Regions from separate parts of the Streptomyces sp. NPDC027672 genome, predicted to be linked through region 1. Evidence: riboswitches for the same ligand, from Rfam matches in the RefSeq annotation. Region 1 holds a riboswitch; the other holds the start of a gene.

Region 1 (4,157 bases):
CGATCCTCGCGGGGCCGCACGGCTCAGCCCGGCAGCCGTTCCAGCGCGGCGAGCACCGGCGCGGCGCCGTCCTCGTCCCGGATCCGGGACCCGAGTGCCTCGGCGCGCCGCCGGTACGCCGGATCCCGGGTGGCCCGGACCAGGGCCGCGGCCAGCGCGTCCACGGTCAGCCCGCGCAGCGGTACGACGGCCGGGGCGACGCCCAGCGCGACCAGCCGCGCCGCCCAGAAACCCGCGTCGAACTGCACCGGCACCGGCACGGCCGGCACCCCGGCGCGCAGCCCCGCCGCCGTGGTGCCCGCGCCCGCGTGATGGACCACGGCGGCCAGCCGCGGGAACAGCGGCGCGTGCGGCACCTCGCCGATGGTCAGCATGTCGTCCCCGTCCGCCGCGAGCCCGCCCCAGCCGCGCTGGATCACTCCGCGCAGCCCGGCCCGCCGCAGCGCCGCCACCACCCGCGCGCTGAGCCGCCCGGCGTCCGGCACGGTGGCGCTGCCCAGCCCGACGAAGACCGGCGGCGGCCCGGCGTCCAGGAACTCTTGCACGGCCCGGGGGAGCGGGGTCCCGTTGTCGTACGGCCACCAGTAGCCGCCCACCTCCAGGCCGGCCCGCCAGTCACCGGGCCGGGGCACCACCAGCGGGCTGAAGCCGTGGTGCACCGGCCAGCGCCGCCGCTCCCGGGCCCGCAGCGCGGCACCGGTGCGCAGCGGGGGCAGGCCGAGCCGCTCGCGCAGGGCCGGGACGGCACCGGAGAAGATCTGCTCCACCGCCCGGTTCACGCCGTGCCCGGCGAGCCGGTTGACCGGCCCGCCCCAGGACCCGCCGCCGAGCACCGCGGGGGCGAACTCCCGGGTGGCGGCGAGGGGTTGCAGATAGACACCCAGGCTCGGCAGCCGCAGTCCCTCGGCGATCGTCTGCCCGAGCGGGGCCACGGAGGCGGACAGCAGCAGCACGTCGCTGTCCCGGGCCGCGCCGAGCAGGTCCTCGGTCAGCCGGCCGACCACGCGCCGCGCCAGATCCGCCACCCGCAGCAGTTTCCCGGCGCCGCCGGCACTGCGGTGCAGGCCCCGGCCGCGCGGGGACTCCAGTTCCGCCCGCGGGTCCACCGGCAGCGCGTGGAACCGCACGCCCGAACCCGCCACCAGCGGCTCGAACCGCCCGTGGGTGACCAGGGTGACCTCGTGCCCGGCCAGCACGAGCCGGTGCCCGAGCCCGGTGTACGGGGCGGCGTCGCCCCGGGAACCCGCCGTCATGACCGCAACGCGCACGAGCGTCAGTATGGCCGCTCCCCGCGGCCCCGGTACCCCGAAGTCCCGAATCCGGGGACGCTCTCCGCCCGCGCGGCCCCGCGCCCGGCCCGCGTCCGGACGGGCGGCCTTACGCCCCGAGCTGCCGGGCGGCGGCCGTCACGGTCTGCTCCAGCAGCGTGGCGATCGTCATCGGACCGACCCCGCCCGGCACCGGCGTGATCAGCGCGGCCCGCTCCACGGCGGAGTCGAAGTCGACGTCGCCCACGTTCCCCGGGTTGTAGCCCGCGTCGATCACGACCGCGCCCGGCTTGACGTCCTGCCCGCGGATCAGCCGGGGCCGGCCGACCGCGGCCACGACGATGTCGGCCTCGCGGACCACCGCCGACAGCTCCCGGGTGCGCGAGTGGCAGTACGTCACCGTGGCGTCCCGGGCCAGCAGCAGCATGCCCACCGGCTTGCCGAGGATCGCGCTGCGGCCCACCACCACGGCCCGCTTCCCGGCCGGGTCGACGCCGTACTCGTCCAGCAGCCGCATGATGCCGCCCGGTGTGCAGGAGACGAAGCCCGGCAGCCCGAAGCTCATCGTGGCGAAGGAGGCGAACGTGACACCGTCCACGTCCTTCTCCGGCGCGATCGCCTCGAACGCCGCCCGCTCGTCGATGTGCTCGCCCGCCGGGTGCTGCAACAGGATGCCGTGCACCTCCGGGTCGGCCGACAACTCCCGCAGCGCGCCCACGAGTTCGGCGGTCGTGGTGGTCGCGGGCAGCGTGACGTGCCGGGAGGTGATGCCGGCTTGGCGGCAGCGGTTCTGCTTCATGCGGACGTACGTCACGGACGCCGGGTCCTCGCCGACCAGCACGGTCGCGAGGCACGGCGCGGTGCCGGTGCGTGCGGTGAGGGCGGCGGCCTGCCGCGCGGTCTCCTCGACGATGCGGCGGGCGGGCGCGGTGCCGTCCATCAGACGGGCCTGGGTCATGCGGCACACTCCTGAGCTGGGATCGGCTCTTCTCGCCCAGGCGCGCGGCTGCTTCACGGGCCGCTCCCCGGTGGTGCTCCACCTCAGCGCCAGTCACGGCCCGCGTCCAGGGTAACCGAGCGTGCGTACGGCCGCCGTACCGCCCTTCCTCCCGGGGCTGGCGGAAGGGCCTCCGTCCCGGCGAGGGGGCCGCCGCGCTCAGCCTCACGGGTGAGGCCGTCGCGCCGCCCGTGTCCGGCCGGGGCCCGCGGCCGTTGCCGGGACATGATCTCAACACGACGTATCGTCGCCGCCGTCGGTCTGGCCGCCGGGATCGCGGGGCTGGCCGTGCCGCAGGCGAGCGCGGCGGGCTCCGGCGCGCCGCTGGTCGGGAAACTGGGCGCGCTCAACACGCTGGACTCCCTCACGACCGGCGCCGTGCCCGCATCCCACCGGGGCCAGGTGCCGCGCGTCAGCGGCCAGGTGCAGGAGCTGAAACACCTCCGCGAGCTGCACCAGCTGAACCAGGTGCAGCAGGTCCTCGCCCCGGCGGCGCCCGCGCTCGGGCTGCTGGGCGGCATCCACTGAGGACACCCGCCGGGGTGCGGGCCGTACCGGCCGGGACGGCCCGCACCCCGGCCGGCGTCCGGAAAGATCCACGAACGCCCCCGTGGCCCGTCCCGCCGGGGATCACTCCCGCGTAGGGTCGGCCGTGCAGGCATTCGACGAAGGGACCAGTCCATGGCGCAGGAAGTACGCGGAGTGATCGCACCGGGCAAGAACGAGCCCGTGCGGATCGAGACGATCGTGGTGCCGGACCCGGGCCCCGGCGAAGCCGTCGTACGCGTCCAGGCCTGCGGGGTCTGTCACACCGATCTGCACTACAAGCAGGGCGGCATCTCCGACGACTTCCCCTTCCTGCTCGGCCACGAGGCGGCCGGCGTCGTGGAGTCGGTCGGCGCGGGCGTCACCGACGTCGCCCCCGGCGACTTCGTCATCCTCAACTGGCGGGCCGTGTGCGGCCAGTGCCGGGCCTGCCTGCGCGGCCGGCCCTGGTACTGCTTCGACACCCACAACGCCCGGCAGAAGATGACCCTCGCCGCCACCGGCCAGGAGCTGTCGCCGGCCCTCGGCATCGGCGCCTTCGCCGAGAAGACGCTCGTCGCGGCGGGCCAGTGCACCAAGGTCGACCCGGCCGTCTCCCCGGCGGTGGCCGGCCTCCTCGGCTGCGGTGTGATGGCCGGCATCGGCGCCGCGATCAACACCGGGAACGTCGGCCGCGGCGACTCGGTCGCCGTCATCGGCTGCGGTGGTGTCGGCGGCGCGGCCGTCGCCGGGGCGAACCTGGCCGGCGCGGCACGGATCATCGCCGTGGACATCGACGACAGCAAGCTGGCCAAGGCGCGCACGCTGGGCGCCACCCACACCGTCAACTCCCGGGACACCGACCCGGTGGAGGCGGTCCGCGAGCTGACCGGCGGCTTCGGCGCCGACGTCGTCATCGAGGCCGTCGGCCGCCCGGAGACCTACCGGCAGGCCTTCTACGCCCGTGACCTCGCCGGCACCGTCGTCCTCGTCGGCGTCCCCACGCCCGAGATGCGGCTCGAACTGCCCCTGCTGGACGTCTTCGGCCGCGGCGGCGCCCTGAAGTCAAGCTGGTACGGCGACTGCCTGCCCACCCGTGACTTCCCGATGCTGATCGACCTGCACCTGCAAGGCCGCCTGCCGCTCGACGCGTTCGTCACCGAGACGGTCCGACTGGACGAGGTGGAGCAGGCGTTCGAGCGGATGCACCACGGTGACGTGCTGCGCTCGGTGGTGGTGCTCTGATGGCCGCCCGCATCGAACGCCTCGTCACCAGCGGCCAGTTCACCCTCGACGGCGGAACCTGGGACGTCGAGAACAACGTGTGGCTCGTCGGCGACGAACGCGAGGTGATCGTCATCGACGCC
Region 2 (4,157 bases), on a different contig from region 1:
CTGGCACCGCCGCGCCGAACTGCCCACCGTCTACGGCCGCTTCGACCTGCGCTACGACGGCACGGGCCCGGCGAAGCTGCTGGAGTACAACGCCGACACGCCCACCTCGCTGGTCGAGGCGGCCTCCCCGCAGTGGTTCTGGATGGAGGAGCGCTTCCCCGGCGCCGACCAGTGGAACTCCCTGCACGAACGCCTCGTGGAGGCCTGGCGCGCCCAGTCCGCCCTGCTGCCGCCCGGCAGCCCGCTGCACTTCGCGCACTCCGCCGCCGACGAACTCGGCGAGGACCTGATGACGGTCGCCTACCTCAAGGAGACGGCGGAACAGGCGGGCCTGGACACCGACTGGCTCGCCATGGAGGAGATCGGCTGGGACACCCTCTCCGGCCGCTTCGTCGACAACCGGCTCCGCTTCATCCGCGGCATCTTCAAGCTGTACCCGTGGGAGTGGCTCACCGCCGACGCCTTCGGCGGCCACGTCCTGGACACCCTGGACAACGGCGGCGGCACCGGCAGCACCCTGTGGATCGAACCGGCCTGGAAGATGCTCCTCAGCAACAAGGCGCTGCTGGCCGTCCTCTGGGAGCTGTACCCCGGCCACCCCAACCTGCTGCCCGCCTACCTCGACGGCCCCCGCGACCTGGCCGCCACCACCGGCTACGTCGCCAAGCCCCTGCTGGGCCGCGAGGGCGAGGGCATCACCGTCCACCCGCCGGGCTCCCCGCCGCCGCCCCCGCGCGAGGACCCCTGCTGCTACCAGCAACTGGCCCCCCTCCCCGCCTTCGCCGGCCACCACACCGTCCTCGGCACCTGGGTCGTCGGCGGCGCCCCGGCGGGCCTCGGCATCCGCGAGTCCACGGGCCTGATCACGGACGAGTACGCCCGCTTCCTGCCCCACGTGATCCTCTGACCACCGTGCCCGGCTGCGGACGGGCACGGCCGGAGACGCCCTAAGCGCCCAGCACCGCCCGTAGCTGCTCCACCCCCCAGTCCAGGTCCTCCTCCCCGATCACCAGCGGCGGCGCGAGCCGGATCGTCGGCCCGTGGGTCTCCCTGGCCAGGACCCCGCGGGCCAGCAGCCGCTCGCAGACCTCCCGCCCGGTGCCCGCCGCCGGGGAGACGTCCACCCCGGCCCACAGCCCGCGCCCGCGCACCGCCGTCACCCGGCCCGGGCCGGCCAGCCCGCCCAGCAGCCCGTGCAGCCGCTCGCCCAGCCGGGCCGCCCGCTCCTGGTACTCCCCGGTCCGCAGCATCGCGATCACCTCCAGCGCCACCGCGCAGGCCAGCGGGTTGCCGCCGAACGTCGACCCGTGCTCGCCCGGCCGGAACACCCCGAGCACCGCTGCGCTCGACACCACTGCCGACACCGGCACGATCCCGCCGCCCAGCGCCTTGCCCAGCACGTACACGTCCGGCACCACGCCCTCGTGCTCGCACGCGAACGTCCGCCCGGTGCGGCCCAGCCCGGACTGGATCTCGTCGGCCACGAAGAGGACGTTCCGCTCCCGCGTCAGCTCCCGCACACCCGCCAGGTAACCGGCCGGCGGCACGATCACCCCGGCCTCGCCCTGCACCGGCTCCAGCAGCACGGCCACCGCGTTCTCGGTGAGCGCCGCCCGCAGCGCGGTCAGGTCGCCGTACGGCACGATCTCGAAGCCGGGCGTGTACGGCCCGAAGTCCGCGCGGGCCGCCGGGTCCGTGGAGAAGCTGATCACCGTGGTCGTACGGCCGTGGAAGTTGCCGCCCGCCACCACGATCTTCGCCCTCCCGGCGGGCACGCCCTTCACCCGGTAGCCCCACTTCCGGGCCGTCTTGACGGCGCCCTCCACCGCCTCCGCGCCGGTGTTCGCCGGCAGCACCATCTCCATCCCGCACAGCTCCGCCAGCTCGGCGCAGAACGCCGCGAACCGGTCGTGGTGGAAGGCGCGGGAGGTCAGCGTCACCCGCTCCAGCTGCCGCCCGGCCGCCGCCACCAGCCGCGGGTTGCCGTGCCCGAAGTTGAGCGCGGAGTAACCGGCCAGCAGGTCCAGATAGCGCCGCCCCGCCACATCCGTCACCCACGCGCCCCGCCCGGTGGCGATCACCACCGGCAGCGGGCGGTAGGTGGGCGCGCAGTGCGCGCCGGCGGTGGCGATCAGGTCTTCCGCACTGGGCACGGCCCCTCCCGGATCCGGCCGGACACGACGGTGAGCCCCCTTCTTACCGCCGCCCGGATGCCGGACGCGGCATCTTCACCGCGCGGCGCGCCCGGTAGGCTGGCGACGGGCCGTGACTGGCGCGCTGGGATGGGACGGACCATCGGGGAGCGGCCCGAGCGGGACGAGTGCCGTGCGCCTGGGCCGAACGTGAACGCTGTACGCACACCGTCCGGAGGTCCCGATGCCCGAGAACGCCGCCCCCCTCTCCACCGAGTCCACCGCCTTCCGCGCCGCCCTGGACGTGATCCGCGCCGTCGAGCCGCGCGTCGCCGACGCCATCGGCCAGGAGGTCGCCGACCAGCGCGAGATGCTCAAGCTGATCGCCTCCGAGAACTACGCCTCCCCGGCGACCCTGCTGGCGATGGGCAACTGGTTCAGCGACAAGTACGCCGAGGGCACCGTCGGCCGCCGCTTCTACGCCGGCTGCCGCAACGTCGACACCGTGGAGTCCCTCGCCGCCGAGCACGCCCGCGAGCTGTTCGGCGCCCGCCACGCCTACGTCCAGCCGCACTCCGGCATCGACGCCAACCTCGTCGCCTTCTGGGCCGTCCTCGCCGACCGCGTCGAGGCCCCGTTCCTGGAGAAGACCGGCGTCCGCCAGATCAACGACCTGACCGAGGCCGACTGGGCCGAGCTGCGCCACGCCTTCGGCAACCAGCGGATGCTCGGCATGTCCCTGGACGCCGGCGGCCACCTCACCCACGGCTTCCGGCCGAACATCTCGGGCAAGATGTTCGACCAGCGCTCCTACGGCACCGACCCGGCCACCGGCCTGATCGACTACGACGCCCTGCGCGCCCAGGCCCGCGACTTCAAGCCGCTGATCATCGTCGCGGGCTACTCGGCCTACCCCCGGCTGGTGAACTTCCGGATCATGCGCGAGATCGCCGACGAGGTCGGCGCGACCCTCATGGTCGACATGGCGCACTTCGCCGGCCTGGTCGCGGGCAAGGTCCTCACCGGCGACTTCGACCCGGTCCCGCACGCCCAGATCGTCACCACCACCACCCACAAGTCCCTGCGCGGCCCGCGCGGCGGCATGGTGCTGTGCGACGACTCCCTCAAGGACCAGGTGGACCGCGGCTGCCCGATGGTGCTCGGCGGCCCGCTCCCGCACGTCATGGCCGCCAAGGCCGTCGCCCTCGCCGAGGCCCGGCAGCCCGCCTTCCAGGACTACGCCCAGCGCATCGTGGACAACTCCCGCGCACTGGCGGAGGGCCTGCTGCGCCGGGGCGCCACCCTGGTCACCGGCGGCACCGACAACCACCTGAACCTGATCGACGTCGCCACCTCCTACGGCCTGACCGGCCGCCAGGCGGAGGCGGCCCTGCTCGACTCCGGCATCGTCACCAACCGCAACGCCATCCCGGCCGACCCGAACGGCGCCTGGTACACCTCCGGCATCCGCGTCGGCACGCCCGCGCTCACCACCCGCGGCCTGGGCACGGCCGAGATGGACGAGGTGGCGGGCCTGATCGACCGCGTGCTGACCACCACCGAGCCCGGCACCACCAAGTCGGGCGCCCCGTCCAAGGCGGCCCACGTCCTGGACGAGAAGGTCGCGCGGGAGATCGCCGGGCGGGCCACGGACCTGGTGGCCGGCTTCCCGCTCTACCCGCAGGTCGACCTCGGCTGAGGCGCCCCGCGCGCGGCGGAGGGAACCGCGCGGCCGGCCCGCACCGGCCCGCGGTTCCCCACGCACCGAACGCCCCGCGCTCTCTGAGACAATGAGAGGCATGGCGACTGACCGACCCCGCGTGCTGTCCGGCATCCAGCCCACCGCCGGCTCGTTCCACCTCGGCAACTACCTCGGCGCCGTCCGCCAGTGGGTGGCCCTCCAGGAGTCCCACGACGCGTTCTACATGGTCGTCGACCTGCACGCGATCACGGTCCCCCAGGACCCGAAGGAACTGCGCGCCAACACCCGCCTGGCCGTGGCACAGCTACTGGCCGCCGGTCTGG

Evidence for each region. A riboswitch is a leader RNA that binds a small molecule or an ion and turns the genes downstream of it on or off. The one in region 1 is predicted to bind ZMP and ZTP.
Region 2: linked by a shared signal. The riboswitch ahead of ACZ4SV_RS02890 (glycine hydroxymethyltransferase) and the one ahead of ACZ4SV_RS05530 (bifunctional 5,10-methylenetetrahydrofolate dehydrogenase/5,10-methenyltetrahydrofolate cyclohydrolase) in region 1 are both predicted to bind ZMP and ZTP.

Annotation. Positions count from the first base shown of each region.
Region 1 covers NZ_JBVHSO010000002.1:226,319-230,475, reverse strand. Annotated here, with positions in the region: gene ACZ4SV_RS05535 (glycosyltransferase) at 24-1,253, opposite strand; gene ACZ4SV_RS05530 (bifunctional 5,10-methylenetetrahydrofolate dehydrogenase/5,10-methenyltetrahydrofolate cyclohydrolase) at 1,378-2,226, opposite strand; ZMP/ZTP riboswitch at 2,254-2,333, opposite strand; gene ACZ4SV_RS05525 (hypothetical protein) at 2,491-2,793, shown strand; gene ACZ4SV_RS05520 (S-(hydroxymethyl)mycothiol dehydrogenase) at 2,947-4,035, shown strand; gene ACZ4SV_RS05515 (MBL fold metallo-hydrolase) at 4,035-4,157, shown strand, end outside.
Region 2 covers NZ_JBVHSO010000001.1:644,359-648,515, reverse strand. Annotated here, with positions in the region: gene ACZ4SV_RS02900 (glutathionylspermidine synthase family protein) at 1-907, shown strand, start outside; gene rocD (ornithine--oxo-acid transaminase) at 948-2,153, opposite strand; ZMP/ZTP riboswitch at 2,256-2,344, shown strand; gene ACZ4SV_RS02890 (glycine hydroxymethyltransferase) at 2,377-3,831, shown strand; gene trpS (tryptophan--tRNA ligase) at 3,932-4,157, shown strand, end outside.